Regions from separate parts of the Geodermatophilus sp. SYSU D00079 genome, predicted to be linked through region 2. Evidence: riboswitches for the same ligand, from Rfam matches in the RefSeq annotation. Region 2 holds a riboswitch; each other region holds the start of a gene.
What was found. A riboswitch is a leader RNA that binds a small molecule or an ion and turns the genes downstream of it on or off. The one in region 2 is predicted to bind cyclic di-AMP.
Positions count from the first base shown of each region.

Region 1: linked by a shared signal. The riboswitch ahead of ACI79E_RS18935 (aggregation-promoting factor C-terminal-like domain-containing protein) and the one ahead of ACI79E_RS10535 (C40 family peptidase) in region 2 are both predicted to bind cyclic di-AMP.
Region 3: linked by a shared signal. The riboswitch ahead of ACI79E_RS15160 (C40 family peptidase) and the one ahead of ACI79E_RS10535 (C40 family peptidase) in region 2 are both predicted to bind cyclic di-AMP.
Region 4: linked by a shared signal. The riboswitch ahead of ACI79E_RS17655 (M23 family metallopeptidase) and the one ahead of ACI79E_RS10535 (C40 family peptidase) in region 2 are both predicted to bind cyclic di-AMP.

Region 1 covers NZ_JBJGZS010000028.1:22,990-28,152, forward strand. The annotation lists gene ACI79E_RS18920 (flavin-containing monooxygenase) at 1-883, opposite strand, end outside; gene ACI79E_RS18925 (TetR/AcrR family transcriptional regulator) at 945-1,589, opposite strand; gene ACI79E_RS18930 (class I SAM-dependent methyltransferase) at 1,586-2,224, opposite strand; gene ACI79E_RS18935 (aggregation-promoting factor C-terminal-like domain-containing protein) at 2,373-3,230, opposite strand; cyclic di-AMP (ydaO/yuaA leader) riboswitch at 3,459-3,606, opposite strand; gene ACI79E_RS18940 (LLM class flavin-dependent oxidoreductase) at 3,801-4,949, shown strand; gene ACI79E_RS18945 (FMN reductase) at 4,946-5,163, shown strand, end outside.
Region 2 covers NZ_JBJGZS010000010.1:37,816-42,978, forward strand. The annotation lists partial or broken gene ACI79E_RS10520 (YhjD/YihY/BrkB family envelope integrity protein) at 1-620, opposite strand, end outside; gene ACI79E_RS10525 (phytoene desaturase family protein) at 617-2,179, opposite strand; gene ACI79E_RS10530 (hypothetical protein) at 2,257-2,436, opposite strand; cyclic di-AMP (ydaO/yuaA leader) riboswitch at 2,636-2,785, shown strand; gene ACI79E_RS10535 (C40 family peptidase) at 2,801-3,853, shown strand; gene ACI79E_RS10540 (hypothetical protein) at 3,834-4,376, opposite strand; gene ACI79E_RS10545 (DUF3817 domain-containing protein) at 4,569-4,895, shown strand; gene ACI79E_RS10550 (serine hydrolase domain-containing protein) at 4,932-5,163, shown strand, end outside.
Region 3 covers NZ_JBJGZS010000018.1:54,663-59,825, forward strand. The annotation lists gene ACI79E_RS15150 (hypothetical protein) at 4-603, shown strand; gene ACI79E_RS15155 (hypothetical protein) at 764-1,135, shown strand; gene ACI79E_RS15160 (C40 family peptidase) at 1,158-1,652, opposite strand; cyclic di-AMP (ydaO/yuaA leader) riboswitch at 1,668-1,815, opposite strand; gene ACI79E_RS15165 (hypothetical protein) at 2,135-2,305, shown strand; gene ACI79E_RS15170 (hypothetical protein) at 2,470-2,694, shown strand; gene ACI79E_RS15175 (SMP-30/gluconolactonase/LRE family protein) at 2,696-3,595, opposite strand; gene ACI79E_RS15180 (NmrA/HSCARG family protein) at 3,642-4,484, shown strand; gene ACI79E_RS15185 (hypothetical protein) at 4,567-5,091, opposite strand; gene ACI79E_RS15190 (RtcB family protein) at 5,093-5,163, opposite strand, start outside.
Region 4 covers NZ_JBJGZS010000024.1:58,674-63,836, forward strand. The annotation lists gene ACI79E_RS17645 (hypothetical protein) at 283-537, opposite strand; gene ACI79E_RS17650 (maleylpyruvate isomerase family mycothiol-dependent enzyme) at 630-1,523, shown strand; gene ACI79E_RS17655 (M23 family metallopeptidase) at 1,579-2,781, opposite strand; cyclic di-AMP (ydaO/yuaA leader) riboswitch at 2,797-2,945, opposite strand; gene pstS (phosphate ABC transporter substrate-binding protein PstS) at 3,341-4,441, shown strand; tRNA gene ACI79E_RS17665 (tRNA-Ile) at 4,488-4,561, shown strand; gene ACI79E_RS17670 (hypothetical protein) at 4,644-5,003, opposite strand.

The DNA.
Region 1 (5,163 bases), on a different contig from region 2:
GGTCCCAGGGGTCGTAGGGCGGGCCGAAGTGGGTGTCGACGTCGAACCCGGCGGGCAGCTGCCTGCGGGCCAGCTTCGCGATGATCGCCTTCATGGTGGCCGGCCGGCGCCGGCTGAGCTGGTAGGAGGCCATGGAGGTCAGCACGTTCTTCCACCGGACCACCGGGTAGACCGCCCGGGCCGGCAGGCGGCGGCGCAGGGCGTCGGCCAGCGGGTCCCGGCCGGGCAGGGCGAGGACGTAGCTGGGCGTGCGCTGCAGCATCGTCACGTGCGCGGCGGTTCGCGCCATCGAGGGGACGAGGGTGACCGCCGTGGCGCCGCTGCCGATGACGACGACCCGCTTGCCGGCGTGGTCGAGGTCCGCGGGCCAGTGCTGCGGGTGCACGATCCGGCCGCGGAAGCGCTCCTCGCCGGGGAAGCGCGGGCGGTACCCCTCGTCGTAGCGGTAGTAGCCGGAGCAGACCGACAGCCACGAGCAGGTCAGCCGCACGGTCTCGTCGGTGCCGGTGCGCTGCACGGTCACCGTCCAGCGCGCGTCCTCGGTCGACCACTCGGCGGCCACCACGCGGGAGCCGAACCGGATGTGCCGGTCGACGCCGTGCTCGCGCGCGGTCTCCTGCACGTAGCGGCGGATCGACTCGCCGTCGGCGATGGCCCGCGCCTGCGTCCACGGCTTGAACGAGTAGCCGAGGGTGAACATGTCGGAGTCCGACCGCACGCCCGGGTAGCGGAACAGGTCCCAGGTGCCGCCGATGGCCTCGCGCGCCTCGAGGACGGCGTAGCTGCGGTCGGGGCACTCACGCTGGAGGTGGCAGGCGGCGCCGATGCCGGAGAGCCCGGCGCCGACGATCAGCACGTCCACGTGCTCGGTGGGTGCGGTCATGGCGTTCCCCCTGGCTCGGCCGGTGACCTGCACCACGGTACTCGACACGGTGTCGAGTGCGTCAACGGCGCGTCGGATCGTCGGTGCCGTAGATGGTGCGCAGCCAGACGGTGAGCAGCACGTCGATGAGGTCGTCCTCCCCCACGGCCGGCTGCTGGCCGGCGAGGGTGCCCTGGATGACCCGCTCGTTCATCCAGTTCAGCGCGGTGGCGAGGTCGCGGGCCGCCGGGCCGCCGGGCGCCGCACCGCGCGCCCGCTCGGCCTCGATCGCCGCGGCGGTCTCCGCCACGAACCCCTCCATCACCTGCAACCACAGCTCCCGCACCTCGGCGCTGGCGGCCAGCAGCTGGGTCGCGGCCGCGGTCAGTGCCCGGTGCGCACGGAAGGTGTCGCGGACGGCGACCAGCGCCGCCCGCCAGTTCGCCCGCACGTCGTCGGAGGCGCCGGCCAGCGCCGCGGCGCGCAGCTCGTGGGCCTCGGCGACCACCCGGTCCAGCAGCGCGAGGACGACGGCGTCCTTGGAGGCGAAGTAGAAGTAGAAGGTCGGCCGGGAGATCCCGGCGCCGCGGGCGAGGTCGTCGACGGAGATCTCCGCCAGCGGGCGCTCGGCCAGCAGCGCCTCGGCGGTGGCCAGGATCGCCCGCTCCCGGTCGTCGCCGGAGGGCCGGCGGGCACGGCGCCCGCGGTCGGGGGCCACGCTGCTCACGGCAGCCGCCAGACCGTCGTCCGCCGCAGTCCGGGGCCCTCGGTCTCGGGGATCTCGTAGACCGCGGCGGCGGTCAACCGGTCGTGCGGCAGGTAGGGCCGCCCCGGGTCGCCGACGTACACCTCGACGCCGCGGGCGCGGGCGCGGTCGAGGAACGGCAGCACCCGCTCGGTCATCTCCCGGTCGTAGCAGACGTCCCCCGCCAGGACGACGTCGATGCCCTGCAGGTCGCGGCCCAGGACGTCGCCGGTCACGCTCACCCCGTCGATGCCGTTGAGCCCGGCGTTGACGCCGACCGCGGTGCGGCTGAACTCGTCGACGTCGCTGGCCAGCACCCACCGGGCCCCGGCCAGCCGGGCGGCGAGGGCGACCAGGCCGCTGCCGGCGCCGAGGTCGAGCACCGCCCGCCCCGCGACCACCTCGGGCCGGTCCAGCACGAAGCGGGCCAGCGCCTGACCACCCGGCCACGCCGCGGCCCAGAACGGCGGCGCCTCCCCGGCGCCGCCGTTCTGGGCCTCCATGGCCTCCCAGAGGGCGACGACGTCGTCGGCCACGTGCAGCCGGACCTCGGGGACCGACGACGGCCGCCGGACCTGGGTGTGGGCGCGGACGAAGCCGGACGGGACGACCCTCACGCCGACCGCCCGGTGGCCACGACGTCCGGGTCCACGCGCGCCCCCTCCTCGCTCGCCAACGGCACCGCCCGACCGTCCCACACCGGCCCCGGGAACGACTCGAGGGGCCGCCCCTGCCGGGACGGCCCCTCGATCCAGCACCGCTCGATCAGTACCAGTTGTTGGCCTGCGAGTGCGCCCACGCACCGCAGGGGCTGCCGTAGCGGTTCTCGATGTAGATGAGCCCGGCGTCGATCTGGCGGTAGCCGTCGGAGGTCTTGGCGATCCCGGTGCCGGCCCAGGTGGAGTTCAGGAACTGCGGGATGCCGTAGGCGGTGCTGGTGGGGTTCTGCGCGTTGGGGTTCCAGCCGCTCTCCTTGCCCCACAGGTTCTCCAGGCAGCTGAACTGCTGGGCGCTGCCGACCTTGGACATCGCGTACTCCTTGAAGGAGCCACGCGGCGCCGCGGAGCCACCGCTGCTCGGTGCCGGGGCGGCGGCCGGCGCAGCGGCGGCCGCAGCGGCGGCGGCCTGACGCTCGGCGGCCTCGCGCTCGGCGGCCTCGCGGGCGGCCTGCTCGGCGGCGGCGGCCTCGGCCGCGGCGCGCTCGGCGGCCTCGCGCTCGGCGGCCTGGCGGTCCAGCTCGGCCTGGTCGGCCGCGGCCTGGGCCTGGGCGGCGCTGGCCGCGGCGGCCTCGCGCTCGCTGCGGGAGGCGGCGAGCTCCTGCAGCGGGGCCAGGTCGGCGGCGTCCGGGGTGGCCGCGGCCGCGGTGTCGGCGGTGATGCCCAGCTGCTCGGCCACGCTGACCGACTCCGTCGGCGTGGCGGTGGCCTCGGCGTCGGGCGCGCCGGTGGCCAGGACGTTGACCACGATCGCGCCGGCCGCGGCGGCGGCCAGGAAGAACGCCGGACGGCGACCCTGGGCCGGCAGGCGCACCCGGCGGCGGGCGGGAGTGGTGTCGGGGGTGGCGGCGTCGACGGCGGGGGTGGTGGCGTCGAGCGCGGGGGACTGCGTGGTGCGGTCGTTCATCGAGGGGGGTGCTCCGGGGCGCGAGGGCGCACGCGGGCCGGCCGACTCCTACGGAGGGCAGCCCGGGGCGCAGCGGTCTACGGGAGGGGGTCCGGCGGCGGTCAGGGACGCGCGCGGCCGGTCACGGGGGAGGTGAGATCAGCGGACCGAGGAAGAGGCGCGAGGTGCGCGTGGCCCGGGATCCCTGCGGGCCGGGAGGGCCCGTGGGCGAGGCATGCGGATGCTCTCCGTTCCTTCCATGGCCGCCTACCGAGTTAGCTGACGGGTTCGGGCGGGAAGGTGCCCTACCTGCTCGGGAGCAGGATTCACCCCGGTGCTGCGGTGGGTCCCCGGCTCACGTCCGCGGTGCGCGGACACGACTCGGCGGCGTCCGGCCAGGCTCCCCGGATGGGGACGCACGACCGACCGGACGCACCCACCGTAGGGGCCGTTACCGTCCCGTGACAATCCCAGGAGCCACATGGGTCCCGTGACCCTCGTCGCGGGAGAGTGTCCGCGGACCCGGAATACGGGCCGGGCGAAACTGTTGCACGCAGCAGTAGTTGCGCTCTCAACCACTTGGAGCACGAGATGCAGTTCGGGATCTTCTCGGTCAGCGACATCACGACCGACCCCACGACCGGCCGCACGCCCAGCGAGGCGGAGCGGATCCAGGCGGTCGTGGCCATCGCGAAGAAGGCCGAGGAGGTCGGGCTCGACGTCTTCGCCCTGGGCGAGCACCACAACCCGCCGTTCTTCTCGTCCTCCCCCACCACCACGCTGGCCTACATCGCCGCGCAGACCTCGACGCTGCAGCTGTCGACGGCGACCACGCTGATCACCACCAACGACCCGGTGAAGATCGCCGAGGACTACGCGATGCTGCAGCACCTGGCCGGCGGCCGGGTGGACCTGATGATGGGCCGCGGCAACACCGGCCCGGTCTACCCCTGGTTCGGCAAGGACATCCGCGACGGCATCCCGCTGGCCGTGGAGAACTACGCGCTGCTGCGCAAGCTGTGGGACACCGAGGTGGTCAACTGGTCGGGGCAGTACCGCACCCCGCTGCAGGGCTTCACCTCCACCCCCCGGCCGCTGGACGGCGTCGCGCCGTTCGTCTGGCACGGCTCGATCCGCTCGCCGCAGATCGCCGAGCAGGCCGCGTACTACGGCGACGGCTTCTTCCACAACCACATCTTCTGGCCGCCGCAGCACACCCAGCGGATGGTCGAGTTCTACCGCCAGCGCTACGAGCACCACGGCCACGGCTCGGCCGACCAGGCGATCGTCGGTCTCGGCGGGCAGGTGTTCATGCGCCGCAACAGCCAGGACGCCGTCGCCGAGTTCCGGCCCTACTTCGACAACGCCCCCGTCTACGGGCACGGCCCGTCGCTGGAGGACTTCAGCCGCGAGACGCCGCTGACCGTCGGCTCCCCGCAGCAGGTCATCGAGCGCACCCTCGGCTTCCGCGACTACGTCGGCGACTACCAGCGCCAGCTGTTCCTCGTCGACCACGCCGGCCTGCCGCTGAAGACGGTGCTCGAGCAGCTGGACATCCTGGGCGAGGAGGTCGTGCCGGTGCTGCGCCGCGAGTTCGCCGCCCTCAAGCCCGCGCACGTGCCCGACGCCCCGACCCACGCCTCCCTCGTCGCCGCCCGCGGCGGGGCGGTGGACAGCACCGTGCACGCCGCCGGCGACGACGTCACCGGGCGCACCGCCGAGGAGGTGCCGGTCCGGTGACCACCCGCACCCTCGCGGTCGTCAGCGCGGGGCTGTCGACGCCGTCGTCCACCCGGCTGCTGGCCGACCGGCTCACCGCCGCGACCGTCGCCGCCCTCCGGGCCCGCGGTGAGGACGCCACGGTCGAGGTGGTGGAGCTGCGTCCCCTCGCCCGGGACCTCGCCGACCGCCTGGTCACCGGGTTCGCCGACGCGTCGCTGCAGTCGGCGGTCGA
Region 2 (5,163 bases):
CCGGCCACGAGGGCGGGCCAGCGCAGCCGGCCGGCCGCGACGACGCCGAACCCCCACAGCAGCGGCACGGTGAGCGCGAACAGCACCGAGTAGTAGCCGACCGCGAAGCTGCCCAGCCAGTTGCCGCGGTCGGTGAGGTCGGCCATCGCGGCGGCGGCCCGCAGCAGCGGGTACAGCAGCAGCGGGGTGGCCACGACCAGCGGCATGGCGAGCAGCCGGCCCCGCCAGCCGGTCAGCGTGTCGCGGCGGGGGGTGAACCGCAGCAGCGCCCGCCGCAGCCCCTCCCCGTAGAGCGACAGCGGCAGCAGCGCCAGGACGACGTCGAGCACGCCCATGCCCACGCCCGCCCGGGCCAGCGCCCGCAGCGCCTCCGGTGCCCCCAGCTGCGGCGGCAACAGGTCGCCGAGCCGGTCGCTCAGCTCCCGGACGGTCTCCGGCGAGCTGAGCAGCGCGGTCAGGCGGAAGGCCACCAGCAGCAGCGGCACCACGGCGATGCCCGCGTAGAAGGTCAGCCCCGCGGCGATCAGCGCGAGGTCCCGGCCGCGCAGCTGCCGTTCCGCGCTGCGGAGCAGGGACGACGCCTCCCGCCGCAGCCGGGACGCCGTCCAGCGGCGGGTCAGGGCCGGTCCAGCAGGGCGCGGGCCGCGGCGTAGCCCCCCAGGCCGCTGACCGCCCCGCCGCGGACCGTGCCCCCGGAGGAGGCGGCGACCACCCGCGGGTGCGCGGTCGCGACGCCCCAGGTGCCCACCTCGTCGGGGGTCGCGGCCACCGGCCAGGCCAGGTCGCCGTGGAAGATGTGGCCGCCGGGCATCGCCAGGGACTCCTCGACGTCCAGCGGGGACGCCGCCTGCAGGCAGATCTCGCCGTCGCCGTCGCGGGCCAGGCAGTCCAGCAGCGGCTCGGCCAGGTGCGCGTCGAGCTGGTCGACGACCCGCCGCACCGCCTCCCGGCGGGTGCCGACCGGGTCGCTGCGGAACAGCGCCGCCGGCGTGTGCAGGCCGAACAGGGTGAGCGTCTGGTAGCCCGCCGCCCGCTCGGCCGGCCCCAGGATCGAGGGGTCGGACAGCGAGTGGCAGTACACCTCGAACGGGATGACGTCGGGCAGCAGCCCCGCGGCGGCCTGCGCGTGGGCCGCGTCGAGCTGGCCCGCGGCCTCGTCGACGTGGAAGGTGCCGGCGAAGGCGACGGCGGGGTCCACGCCCGAGCGCAGGCGGGGCAGCCGCGCCAGCACCATGTTGACCTTGAGCTGGGCCCCGTCGGCGGTGGGTCGGGGTGCTGCGCCGGTCAGCCGGTCGAGCACCGCGGGCGCGGCGCCGCCGACCACGTACCCGGCGTCCACCGCCCGTTCGACGCCGTCGTCGTCGGTCCAGTGCACGGTGACGCCGTCGGCGCCCGGCTCCAGCGCGGTCACCGTGGCGCGGGTGACCAGCTCGGCGCCGGCTCCGCGGGCGGCCGCGGCCATGGCGCCGGTGACCGCACCCATGCCGCCCACCGGCACCCGCCAGCGCCCCGTGCCGTTGCCGACCACGTGGTAGAGGAAGCAGCGGCCGGCCGGTGAGGCGGCGTCGTGCACGTCGGCGAACGTGCCGATGAGCCCGTCTGTGAGCGCCACCCCGCGGACCACGTCGGAGTGCAGCTCGTCGGCGACGAGGTCGGCGAGGGGCCGGGCCTGCAGGTCCTCCCACAGCCGCCGGTCGCACAGCCGGCCGGCCAGCTCCCGGGGGGACAGCAGCGGCTCGGTGAGGGTGGGGGCGAGGTCCTCGGCCAGCGTGGCCACCCGTGCGTAGAAGCGCTGCCAGCCGGCCAGCTCGGCGTCGGACCCCGTCAGCGCGCGGAACGAGGCCGCCGTGGCCGGCCCCTCGTCCCGCTCCACCAGCAGGCCGGCCCCGCCCGGGACGGCGGTGTAGGAGGCCACCGCGCGGTCGGCGAGGGTGACCTCCAGGCCGAGGTCGGCGACGATCCGGTCGGGCAGGAGGCTGACCAGGTACGAGTAGGCCGACAGCCGGACGTCGACGCCGGGGAACACCTGCTCGCTGACCGCGGCGCCGCCGACCCGCTCCCGGCGCTCGAGCACCAGTACCGACCAGCCGGCCCGGGCCAGGTAGGCCGCGGCCACGAGCCCGTTGTGCCCGCCCCCGACGACGACGGCGTCGTACGCACCCCGTCCGTCCGGTGTCACCGTCCCCTCCCGCGGGGTGCTGCGCTCCTCGCTGCCGTGCTCGCGCCCGGGTGGGCCGAGGCGGGTGCCGGCACCGGTCAGCTGCCCTCGCCGGGAGCGTCCTCGCTCTCCTCGCAACCCTGTCCGGGTGCCTGCTCCGCGGTGCCGCAGTCCTGCTCGTTGCGGTTGACGTCGGTGTTCCCGCCGGTCTCGGTGCTGCTGCACCCGGCGAGCACCCCGACGAGGAGGAGGGCGGCCAGGGGTCGTCTGAGGTCCATGCGCTGCACGTGCTCGCGCGGACCGCTCGCCAAACCCCACCCGTCCCACCGGACCCACGCGTCCCGCCCGCGCGGCGGGTTGAGTCGAGAGTCCACCAAATCACATCCGGGTAATTGTCACGGCAGCGTCACGGCCCTTACGGTGTGTGCGTCCGGCGGGGCGCTCCGTCACCAACCTGGGTGACACTCCGCGGACGCCGTCGAACCGGCGCCCTCCTCCCGGGGGTGGCCGGACCGGGGACCCACCGCACCACTGGGGTGGAGCGCGCACGGCCCCGTGGCCGGACGCGCCGGGCGCCTTCCCGCCCGAACCCGTCAGCTGACCCGGTAGGCGGCCGTGGAAGAAACGGAGTGCCGCCGCACCATGGCGTCCCCTCGCACCGCCCGCCGCGCTGCCGTCGTCCTGGCCGTCGCCGGCGCCCTCGGTCTCACCCTCGGGCCGTCCTCGGCCGGCGCGGAGGAACCGGCCACCGCGCAGGAGGCCGCCGCCCTGGTCGCCGCCCGCGGGCACGAGCTCGAGGTCGTCACCGAGGACTTCAACGAGGCGCGCGAGGCGCTCGCCGCCCAGCAGGCCACGGCCCAGGCCGCCGCCGCGGCGGTGGCCGAGGCCAGGGGCGCGGCGACCGCGGCCCAGCAGCAGGTCCGGGGCATCGCCCGCAGCGCATTCACCGGCGACAGCATGGGTTCGCTCCAGGCGCTGATGACCAGCGACTCCGCCGACGAGTTCGTCAACCGGGTCACGCTGCTGGAGACCGTCGCGGGGCACCAGAACGGGCTGCTGGACCAGGCCGTGGCCGCCGGCGAGGTCGCCGCGCAGGCCCAGGCGGTGGCCGACGCCGCGGCGGTCGAGGCCCAGGCCCAGTACGACGCCGTGGCCGCCCAGCAGGCCGACCTGCAGGCGCAGATCAACGCCTACCAGGCCGACTACGCCCGGCTGTCGGCCGACGAGCGGCGGGCGGCCCTCGAGGCGGCCGCGACCGCCCACGGCGGCGGGGCCGAGCGGGCCAGCCGCGCCGAGCGCTCGGCGCCGGCCCCGGCCGCCGCGCCGGTGGTGGCCGGCAGCGGGGCCGTGCAGGCCGCGATCGACGCGGCGATGGCCCAGCGCGGCAAGCCCTACGTCTGGGCCGCGGCGGGGCCTGGCTCCTTCGACTGCTCGGGGCTGGTCCAGTACGCGTTCAAGGCCGCCGGCATCAGCCTGCCGCACTCCAGCCGCTCGCAGTCGGCCATGGGCACCCAGGTGTCCCGCGCCGAGGCCCGCCCCGGTGACCTGGTCGCGTTCTACAGCCCGGTCAGCCACATCGGCATCTACCTCGGCAACGGCCAGATGGTGCACGCGCCGACCTCCGGCGACGTCGTGAAGGTCGCCAGCGTCGATGCCATGGGCGCCACGCCGCGGTTCAACCGCATCGCCGGCTGACCTCCTGCAGCAGTCCCCACACGAACCGGGCCCGGACCCCGCCGGGCAGCTCCACCTCCCAGCGGGTCACCACGCCGGGGTCGACGCTGCGCGCCCCCGGCAGGCCCACCACGTCGTCGAGCACGTGCTGCCACACCAGCAACCGGGTCGCGGACGCCGGCGGCACCGGTGAGCCCGGCGCCCGCGCCAGGTGCTCCGCGAGCACCGACCCGCCCGGGCCGGACAGCACCTCCCAGTACAGATGTGGCCACAACGGCACCGGCCAGCGGCGGACCTGGACGTCGAGGTCGCCGAACCGGCGGTCCTCCAGCTCCTCCGGCGGGCCCAGGACGGCGGTGCGCAGCGCCAGCCCCCGGGGAGCCCGCGGCGAGTGCTGCAGCGCCTGCCAGCGGGTGTGCGCGGCGTGCGCCTCGGCTCGGGTGGCCCCCAGCCGGGGCAGCGCCTCGGCGACCAGGTCGGGACGCAGGTCGGCCATCCGCCGCAGCAGCACGAGGCAGAACTCCCGCCGCGCCAGTCCCCGCACGGGCGCCGACCCTGCCAGCACCCGGCCGTGCCGGTCCCACCGGCCACCGCCGTCCTCGACCGGGAGACACTGCCGTCCACGCGGGACGTCCGCCGGCCCGAGGAGCTCGGGCCGGTCCACAGCCCCCGCGGTCGGCGCCCCCCCGCGGGGGGCGGCGTACCCCGGGTCGGGCATCGGGGAGGATGGGGGGCGATGAACGCCCGCGCCGTCGCCCTCGTCTTCCGTGCCGTCGCCCTCGCCGAGGCCTGTTCCTGGGTGGGCCTGCTGTTCGGCATGTTCGTGAAGTGGGTGCTCGCCTCCTCCGAGCGGGGCGTGCAGATCTTCGGCCCCATCCACGGCGGCATCTTCGTGGCCTACGTGCTGGTCACGCTCCTGGCGGCGCGCGTGCTCCGGTGGAACGCGCCGACCACGGTGTTCGCGCTCGCCGCGTCGGTGCCGCCGCTGGCCACCCTGTGGTTCGACCGCTGGGCGACCCGCACCGAGCGGCTGCCCCTGCCCGAGCCCGTCCCGACCTCCTGACGACGGCCCCCCCGGCCCGCGTCTAGGTTCGCGGACGTGCCCGAACCGGTCCTGCCCTCCACCGCCCGCACCCTCCTCGCCCGCGTCGCGCGGGTACAGCGCGACGGGCGGGCGCCCAGCCTGGTCGCCGGGGTCGTCCGGGACGACGGGCTGGCCTGGTCGGCCGGGCGCGGCGACGTCCCGGAGCCGCACACCGACGTGCAGTACCGGCTGGGGTCGATCAGCAAGACCGTGACTGCCGTCGCGGTGCTGCGGCTGCGCGACGAGG
Region 3 (5,163 bases), on a different contig from region 2:
CCGATGCCGTGGACCGCGCCGGGGCGGCCGGGGGTCCCGACCGGCCTGGCGGCGTGCCTGCTGGCCGGCTGCGCCGCCGCCGGCGGCAGCGGCGCCGCAGCGGGGCCCTCCCCGGAACCGGTGCGCGACTGGCACGACGCCACGTACCGCGTCACCTGCGACGGGATCGTCCCGGGTGGCTTCGCGGCGGACCTCGACGGCGGCACCGCGCGCGTGCCCGCCGACGCCAGCCGCAGCCCCTACTACGAGTACTACGACGTCTGGCTGCAGGCGACCGCCGGCGGGGACGTCGACGGGGACGGCGAGCCGGACACGGTCGTGCTGCTGCAGTGCTCCCCGCAGCCCTCCAACGGGATCGTCGAGGAGGTCCAGGTCCTCGCCGCCGACGGGGAGCGGATCGGGCTGCTGCCCAGCCCGCGCACGCTGCGGGAGACGACGGTCCTCGCGCCGCTCTACGACCCGACCGCGCTGTCGGTCCGGGACGGCGACGTCGTCGCCGGGATGCGCGCCTACGCGCCGGAGGACAACCGCGCCGACGGCCCGTCGATCCCGATCACCGTGCGGTGGCACTGGACCGGCCGCGACTTCGTGCGGGTCCCGTAGCCGCGGCGGGAACCGTCGCCGTCCGTCACCGCCGCGGCCGGCCACCCACCCGCACGGGCGACTTCGCCGTCCCGGGTGTTGGGCAGCCCGGCGAGCGGGGCACCGGGGTGGTTCGCTGACGGTCCGCCGCTCGCGCGGCGCACGGAACCAGGGGGAGCCAGTGTCCGACCACCCCGAGTCGCACCCGGGCCCGAGCCGCGTCGAGGCCTCCACCCCCTGCGCCCGCCTGGCCCGCGGCCACGCCCCGCACCCGGCGCACGTCCAGCTGGCGCAGGCCGACGACGACCACTGGCAGCCGGTCGTCGTCATGGGCGCCGTCGGGGACGTCGTCACCCTGGCCGCCGACGACGAGCTGCGGCGGCACCGCAACCACGACACCGGCCACCTCGCGGCGCTGGTCCGCGAGGCGGGGGCCGAGGCGTTCCTGCACACCCGGCTCGGGCTGCTGTTCCTGCGCTCCTGGCCGCGCGACGCCGGCTCGGTCTTCTCGCTGCAGCCGGCCGACCAGCCGCCGGTGCCCTGCCGCCACTAGGCAGGACACCGGCAGCCGAGGGTCAGGCGATGCGGCGGGCGGTGTTGTAACTGGGCATGTGGTCCAGGTTCACGACCTTCACCGGCTGGCCGGCGGTGGAGGCGTGCACCATCTGCCCGTTGCCGATGTACATCCCGACGTGGGAGACGGGGCTGTAGAAGAACACCAGGTCACCGGGCTGCAGGGCGTCCCGGGAGACCGGCACGCCGGCACCGGCCTGCGCCCGCGACGTGCGCGGGATCTCGATGCCGGCGGCGCGGTAGGCGAACGTCGTCAGCCCCGAGCAGTCGAAGGCGTTGGGGCCGGTGGCGCCGTACCGGTAGGGGTCGCCCACCTGGGCGAGCGCGGTGTTGACGGCGGTCTGCGCCGCCGGGCTGGCAGCCGCCGCGGGCGCGGCGACGACGTCGGGCGCGGCCGAGGCCGTCGCGGGCGTGAGGGCGATCCCGGCACCGGCGATCGCGGCGACCGCGATCCCACGGATGGTGCGACGGGCTGAGGACGTGCGGGCAGTCGTCATCGACGACGGTTCTCCTGTTCCATCCGTCCGCCTACCGGGTTAGCTGTCGGGTTCGGACGGGAGGTCGCCCGGCACGGCCCAGGCCGTGCTTCACCCCAGTGCTGCGGTGGGTCCCCGGTCCGGCCGCGGCTGGAGCCGCGCACCGGTTCGGCGGGGTCCGACGGGTGTCACCACGGGTTCGGCGACGAGGGGCCCGTCAGGACCGCGGAGGACGCTAGGTGCGGACTCGACGGTCCGCCGTCCGTGCAGCGGACAGTCCGCCACACGGGCGACACGCCGTCGCGACCACGACGGACACCGGGGACCAAGGTCCCTTGCGCCGGACGACCGTGCAGGTCAGCGCGGTGACGGACAGATTGCTCACGCGCGGGGTTTCCTGACTCACCGTGGTGGACTCCGAGCACAGCGCCACGGGAACCTCGGTGGTTGGCCGGGCCGTTGGGCGGGCACGATCTGGTGCAACCGAACCGAGGAGGAACCACATGGCCGGCATGATCCGGAAGCTCGTGGCGTCGGGGCTCGCGGCGAAGGTCATCCAGGAGGCCCGCAAGCCGCAGAACCAGGCCAAGATCAAGGAGTTCATCGCCAAGATGGGCGAGCAGAACAAGAAGCGCGGCGGCGGCAAGGGCTACGGCCGGGGCCCCGTCCACTGACCTCCCGCTCGGCAGCGGCCCCACCCGGACGCCCGGGCCGGGGCCGCTGCCGCCTGCCCTGACCGGCGCTGCGCACCGCCGGCGCCCCGGTCCGCGTGCTCGCGCCCGCGTGAGCGCCACCCGCACCGGGTACCCAGCCCGGACCCAGCACAGGAGGTCCGGAGATGACCGAGGGCAACATGACCGGCCGCCCCTACGGGGGCGCGAACGAGGCCACCGGCGGCAACCCCGGCGAGCGCGAGGAGCACGACCTCGTCGGCCCGCCGTCGGAGCAGGAGGAACCGCGCGCGGCGCAGGGCGGCACCATGGGGACCGCGCACCCCAGCGTCCCCGGCAGCGACGGGCAGCCGCGCCCGGCCGAGCCGCCGCCCGGCGCCACCGGGAGCTGACCTACGGTCGGCCGGCGTGGGGGACGTCGACCTCGGTCGCCAGCAGCACCGCCTCGCGCACCGGCGCGCGGTTGTGCTCGTAGAAGTCCGGCGCGCAGCACATGAGCAGCGTGCGGCCGCCGTCCCCGCCGAGCATGCAGGCGTACACCCCGAGCCCGGACGGCGCGGCTATTTCGTCGACCACCTGCCCGCCCTCGGCCACGCGCACCACCCGGCCGCCCACCGCGTCGGCGGCCCAGATGCGGCCCTCGGCGTCCAGCGCGCACCCGTCGGGCGCGACCACGAGCTGGCCCAGCACCTCGTCGACCGTCGTCCCGGTGACCTCGGGGCCGAGGGAGGCCCACACCCGCCGGTTGGTCAGCGACCCGTCGGCGCCCAGGTCGAACGCGGTGTACCGGTTCCCCAGGGTCTCGCCGACGACCAGCGTGCCGCCGTCCGGGGTGATCACCGAGCCGTTCGGGAACTGCAGCCCCCCGGCGGCCACGCCGACCGTGCCGTCGGGGGCGATCCGCTTGAGCGACGCGGTCGCCGCGGCACCGCCGCCCATCAGGTCGAAGCCGAAGTCGCCGACGAACACGTTCCCCCGCGCGTCCACCACCATGTCGTTGAGGTGCCCGCCGCAGTGCTCGGCCAGGTCGGCGTGGGTGCGCAGCGACCCGTCGGCGTACCGGAGGACGCGGCGGTCCTTCATCGACACGACCACCAGCGAGCCGTCGGGCAGCCAGCCCAGCCCGGACGGCTGCTGCTCCACCTCGACCACGACCGTCTCCGCGCCGTCGGGAGCCACCCGGCTCACCGTGCGGCGGTAGAAGTCCGACACCCACCAGGTGCCCTCGTGCCAGCGCGGGCCCTCGAAGAACCCGCCGCCCTCCAGAACCGTCCTGAGCTGCCGATCCGCCATGGTCGGGCACCCTAGGGGGACCCGTCCCCGTCTGGAGGAGCGCAGCGTGCCCGGACCCCTGATCGCCGTCGTCGGAGCCACCGGGCAGCAGGGTGGTGCCGTCGCCCGCGGGCTGCTGGACGCCGGCGCCCGGGTCCGCGCGCTGGTCCGTGACCCGGCGAAGGCGCAGGACCTCGCCGGTCGCGGCGCCGAGCTCGTGCGCGCCGACCTCCGGGACCCCGACAGCCTGCGGACGGCGTTCCGCGGCGCGCAGCGGGTGTTCGCGATGACCACCCCGTTCGGCGCCGGCGGCCCGGAGGCGGAGGTCGCCCAGGGGATCGCGCTGGCCGACGCGGCCGCCGACGCCGGTGTCGAGCACCTGGTGTTCAACTCCGTCGGCGGTGCGGAGCGGTCCACCGGCATCCCGCACTTCGAGAGCAAGCGCCGCGTCGAGGAGCACATCGCCTCCCTCGGCCTGCCCGCCACGATCGTCCGGCCGGTCTTCTTCATGGAGAACCTGCCGTGGATGGTGGCGGCCGACCCCGCCGAGGTCGTCGTCCGGATGCCGCTGCCGGCCGGGGTGCCGCTGCAGATGATCGCCGTCGCCGACATCGGCGCGGTCACCGCCGCCGTGCTGGTCGACCCCTCCCGCGTGCCCGGCGGCAGCATCGAGATCGGCGGGGACGAGCGGACCGGCGAGCAGGTCGCCGCGGCGTTCGGCGAGCGGGCCGGGCGGCCGGGCCGCTACGAGGCGCTGCCGCTGGACGGTCTCGACGAGGACTCCCGCGCGATGTTCGCCTGGTTCGCGCAGCTGCCCGCCTACCAGGCCGACGTCGCGGCCACGCGCGCCCTGGCACCCGGGCTGCGCGACCTACCGACCTGGCTGGCCGGCGGCGGCTGGACCGGCTGACGCCGGCGTCGCTGCCGTCACTGGCCGCTCCGCGGGGACCAGGTCCTGGTCCCCGCGGTACCTGGACCTGAGCCCGCAGCTCTCACACACCCGTGGCGTCGGACACCTGTCGCCGGCCGTGCTCGAGTGCCATGACGTCGAGACCGTCACGTGTCAGCCTCCCGACCGCGTCGGGCGCGTTCTTGCTCTTTGCGGCCTTCAACCGCTCTTCTGCCGCAGCATCGAATGCCCGCTGTTCTGCTGTGAACGGAAGATAGCGGCCTCCAGGGCCGCGTTGGGGAACGGGGCGCTTGGTCCACCACTCCAGGGCGATGTCTGCCTCGTCACACTTCAATCGGAGCCAAGGCCGGATGTCCTTGAGCACCTTGGCGCCCGCGCTGGCACTGACCTGCCAGTTCCATGCGGGGCGAGCGTAAGTGCGGTTCATAGCGCAGAGCGAGCCGCCCCACCGGGACTGGAACTCGAGAAGCAGGGGAGTGCTGCGGACCGTGGCGTTCTGGGTCAACTGGACGCGAAGCGTCCGGCCGTGTGCGCTGCCGTTTCGATAGATTCCGATCGACTCCTCCCCGTCGAAGAACCCTGCACAATAGGGGAGGAGAGGATCCATCTCAGTCACCTTTCACGTTGACGATCTGTCTGAGCGTGTGGCGGACCTCCACCAAATCAGACGCATCTGACA
Region 4 (5,163 bases), on a different contig from region 2:
CCCAGGAACAGTTTGCACGATGGTCACCCCATCGCGCCAGTGCGGATGGGGCTGATGGGTCACATGTGACGGAAGGTCACGACAGCGGCCACTACGCGCTGGTCAGCGGCCATAGCACGGTGACGACGCGCCCGTCCACCGTGCCGTCGTCTCCTCCTACGCCTGCGACCCGGCACACCGCAAGCCCTTCGCGACGGCCGCCGGGACCCGCTCAGCGAGACCGCCCGGTCCTCACCCAGCGTAGTGGCGGACACCGGTGTGCATGGGTGCGACACCCGCGGTTCACGCACCCAGGGTGGCCTGCAGGTCCTCCCGCGGGACCACCCGCGTGGCCCGGAACGGCGCGCCCTCCACCCCCGGCTCGGTCCAGTCGACGTCCACCACCTGCCCGGCGCGGAGGGCGCCGCCGGACGGGCCGTCGACGACCGACGCGTCCACCCAGCAGCCCCCGGGCAGGTCCGGGGCCTCCACGAGGCCGGCCCTCCGGGCGTCGTCCCAGCGGATCACCGTGCCGCGGGTCGTGCCGCTGCGTGTCATGGCCCCAGGCTGACGGGGACCGGGCCCGGCGGACAAGACGGCCGCGCGCGGCGAGGCGTACCGGGCGGGACCCCCGGGGTACCGGCCGGGCCATGCTGCGATCCCAGGGGATGGCCGACGCGGGGCGGGACGAGGTCGCCGGGCTGGTCCTGCCGGCGTGGGACGCCTTCCTCGCCCAGGCCGAGGCGGTGGACCTCGACCGGTCCTCCCGGCTGCCCGGGTGGCGGGCCCACGAGATCTGCGTCCACCTCGGCTGCTGGGCCGACCACGCGGCGCTCGCGGACCTCGTGGCGTCCGCGCGGGCGGGGGGCGCGGGGACCCCGCCGGAGGTGGATGCGACCAACGCGCGGGTCACCGCCGCCCACCGGGACGCGACACGGGAGGAGGTGCTGGCCGCGCTGCGCCGCAACCGGGACGCCACCGCCCGCTACCTGGCCGAGGAGCCCGTCGAGCTGGACACCGCACCGGCGGTCGCGGTCGTGGGCACGCTGCCCCTGCTCAGCGTCGTCCTCGGGCAGGCGTACGAGCTGGCCGTGCACGGCCTGGACCTGGCCGCGTGCGGCGCCCCGCCGGTGCCCGGCCCGGTGCTGCAGGCCGGCCTCGCGGCCCTGGCCGACGTCACCGGCGCCCTGTCCGCGTCCGTCGGCATCACCGGCGGGGCGACCCTGGCGACGCCGGAGGGGGGCTGGGCGTTCACCGCCGACCCCACCGGCTGGACGGTGCGGCGGGTGGCCCCCGGATCGCCCCGGGGCACCGCCGTGGAGGCCCCGGCGGACCTGCTGCTCGAGGCCGCCTCCGGACGGGTCAACCCCGTGGCGGCCCTGGCCCGGCGGCGGCTGCGGGTGCACGAGCTCGGCGGCCTGCTGGCACTGGCGCCGGTCGTGCAGGTCGCGCCGGGCATCCCCGGCGGGCCGATCCTGCAACTGGCCGCGCAGACCCTGGGCGGCGTCGGCGGCCTGCTCGGCCGGCTGCGGGGCCGCCGCTGAGAGCACGACGGTTCCCGACCGCCGGGGCTGGGGGCCGTCGTGGGGTCAGCTCAGGTCAGCACCCGCCACCGAGGCTGATGCCGTGCTGGGCCAGCCACGGCATCGGGTTGACCCGGTCGGCGTAGAGGCCGCCCTGGTGCACCTCGAAGTGCAGGTGCGGCCCGGTGGACTGGCCGCGGTTGCCGACCTCGGCGATCTGCTGGCCCGCGGTGACCACCTGCCCGGCGGTGACGGAGAACGCGTTCACGTGGCCGTAGAGGGTGATCTGCCCGTCGGCGTGCTGCACGTACACGGCCAGGCCGAAGCCGCTGGCCGGACCGGCCTGGAGGACGACGCCGTCCTCCGGCACGTAGATCGGCGTGCCGATGGGGGCGGCGATGTCGATGCCCTGGTGCATGGTGCCCCAGCGGGCGCCGTAGCAGGAGGTGAGCCGGCCGGCGGTCGGCAGCGCGGCCGTGCCCTGGGCGCGGGCGTCGAGCCGGGCGTCGAAGGCGGCGGCGGGGTCGGCCGCACCCTGCGAGGCCAGCAGCCGCTCACCCGCGGCGCGGTACTGCGCGTCGAGCGCCGCCTTCTCCGCGGCGACGGCGTCGTACTCGGCCTGGGCCTCGGCGAGGTGGGCGGTGGCGGCCGCCTCGGCCTCGTCGGCGGCGCGGGCTGCCTCGTCGAGCCGGGTGACCGCGGCCCGCGCGGCCCGGTCGGCCTCCTCGACCCGCTGCTCGACGGCCAGGAACTCGGTCAGCCGCGCGGCACGCTGGGCACCGAGGACGTCCATCGTCGCGGCCTGCTGGAGCAGCTCGGTGGGGCTCTCGGCGTCGAGGATGAGCTCGATGTCGCCGTAGCGGTTGTCGGCGCCCATGTACGCCTCGCGGCCCAGCGTGGCGACGTCGTCCTCGGCGGTGGCGACGTCGGCCTGGGCGGTGGCCAGCTCGGCGGCGGTGGCGTCGGCCTGCGCCTGGGCCGTGGCCAGCTCGGCGCGGGCGACCAGGGCGGCGTCGGCGGCGGCCTCGGCCTCGACGGTCATCCGCTGCAGCTTCTCCTCGGCGGCGGTGACCAGTTGCTCGATGCGGGCGACCTCGGCGGCCAGGCCCTCCTGCTCGGAGGTCCCGGTGACGGCGGGCGCGGCGAGCGCGGCGGGGGTGCCGGCGAGCAGTCCGCCGACCACGGCGGCGACGACGACGGCCCGGCGGGGCGCGCGCAGCAGCCGGCGGGCCGACCCCCCGCGCGCAGGCAGGGTCCTCAGGTGGTGCAAGGTCGCCAAGGCGACGGTTCTCCCATCCTCGCGACCGCCTACCGAGTTAGCTGACGGGTTCGGGCCGGACGGCGCCCTACCCGCCTGCGCCCCCTGCGCAGGCAGGACTCACCCCAGTGGAACGGTGGGTCCCCGGTCCGCCGCGGCCCCTGAGGGACGTCGGCGGTTCGGCGGGGCCCGGCCGGTGCCCTCGTGTGTCGAGGAGCGGATGCCGGCTGGGCCGTCGGGAAAACTACTACGGGTGACCCCGTGCGGTCACGATCGAGTAACACCTCCGGTGCGCCTCCTTGCCCGGAGGGGTGACCTCCCGCTACGGCGCGTCACTGTGCAACCGCGGAGTGGTGATGGTCGCGGGGGGCGCCTCGCCTCACGGATTCCCCATGGCGACCTGCGCCGACGTCCTCCGCTCGTCCGGCGGACCGGCGCCCCACGCCTCCCCCGCCCCGTCGCCCGGCGTCGCGGATGAGATGTCGCCCACTTCTGGCCGATCCGCCCCGACGGGACCGACACCCTAGGGTCGGCGGCGACGCCCGGCGGCCGGCGCCCGGGCCGGGAGGGGAAGGCGCCCGTGTCTGCCCGGAGCAAGGTGGCCGCCGCGGTCGGCGCGGCGGCCGTGGTCGGCGCCGTGGTGGCGATCGCGAACTACGTGCCCCCCAACGAGCGCGGCGGCGACGGCGCGACGGGGGACCTCTCGGGCTCCCTCGTGGGTGCCGGGGCCAGCAGCCAGCAGGCCGCCATGCAGGGGTGGACGGCGGGGTACACGCGGGTGCAGCCGGGCGTGACCGTCGACTACGACCCGGTCGGCTCCGGGGGCGGCCGGGAGCAGTTCCTCGCCGGCGGCATCGACTTCGCCGGCTCCGACGCCCCACTGGACGACGACGAGCTGTCGCAGGCCGGGGAGCGGTGCGGGGCGGCGGGGGTCTTCGAACTGCCGAACTACATCGCCCCGATCGCCGTCGTCCACAACGTCCCCGGCGTCGACGGGCTCGACCTCTCCCCCACCACGCTGGCCGCCGTCTTCGCCGGCACGGTCTCCCGGTGGGACGACCCGGCGATCGCCGCGGACAACCCCGGCGTGCCGTTGCCCGCCACGCCGATCACGGCGGTGCACCGCAGCGACGAGTCGGGCACGACGCAGAACTTCACCGAGTACCTGGCCGCCGCCGGCGGCGGGGCGTGGCCGCACGAACCGGACGGCGAGTGGCCGGTCGCGGGCGGGGAGGCCGCACAGGGCAACTCCGGCGTCGTGGCGGCGGTGGCCGGCGGCCAGGGCACCATCGGCTACGCCGACCTCTCCCAGGCCGGCGACCTGGGGGTGGCGCGGATCGGCGTCGGCGGGGAGTTCGTGGCGCCGACGGCCGAGGCCGCAGCGGCCGTGGTCGAGGCCTCCACCACCCTGACGGGGCGCGGCGAGTACGACTTCGCCCTCGAGCTGGCACGGACGACGACCGGCAGCGGCCAGTACCCGATCGTGCTGGTCAGCTACCACGTGGGCTGCGTCGAGTACGAGGACGAGCAGACCGCCGAGCTCGTCGCCGACTTCATGGCCTACGTGGTGAGCGAGCGGGGCCAGGCCGCGGCCGCCGAGGTCGCGGGCTCCGCCCCGGTCTCCGCAGCCCTGCGCGAGCAGGCGATGACGGCGGTCGAGGCGATCCGCGGCCCGTCCTGACGGCGACGCCGGGCCCGGGCGCCCATCTGGCAGGCTGGGCACCACCGGGGCGGTAGCTCAGCCGGTCAGAGCACGGGACTCATAATCCCTGGGTCGTGGGTTCGAGCCCCACCCGCCCCACCGGTCAGGCCCCCAGGTCGGCGCCTCCGCCCGGCGGGCCTCGTCACGCTCCCCCGCGGACCCGCCCGGGACGGCCCTGGTCCTAGGGCGTCACGTTCGTCCACACGGTGCCGACGTTCTCCTCACCACCACCGTGAGCCGTCGCGAGCAGGCAGGCGCTCAGCGAGGTCCCCGACGCGGTGAAGGAGAAGGTCTGGCTCACGTCGCTCTGGGCGCCCAGGTGCACCGCCAGGGTGAACGGCCTCGACGTCCCCTCCTCCAGGAGGAAGAGGCCCTCGCCGCGGTTCAGCCGGTCCGCACCGTCCCGTGAGGTCACGGTGGCGTTGCCCGACACCTCTTCTCCCGGCTCGAACGTGGCGACGGTGAGCGTCTTCGGACACGTCGTGGTGACGACGGGCACCGTTCCGGCCGCGGCCGCCGGCGCGAGTACGACCACGGTCATCGCTGCTGCCGCGACCACCGGGATCGCCGTGCGGTGTCTCCTCAAGGCCATCGCCTCTCAGCGCTGCAGGGATCGTCACCCGACGCCGGCCTCGACCTCCTCTCGCGCTCGCGGTGGCACCGTTCGCGGGCGACAGGACGGGTCCGTCCTAGCACCGGCC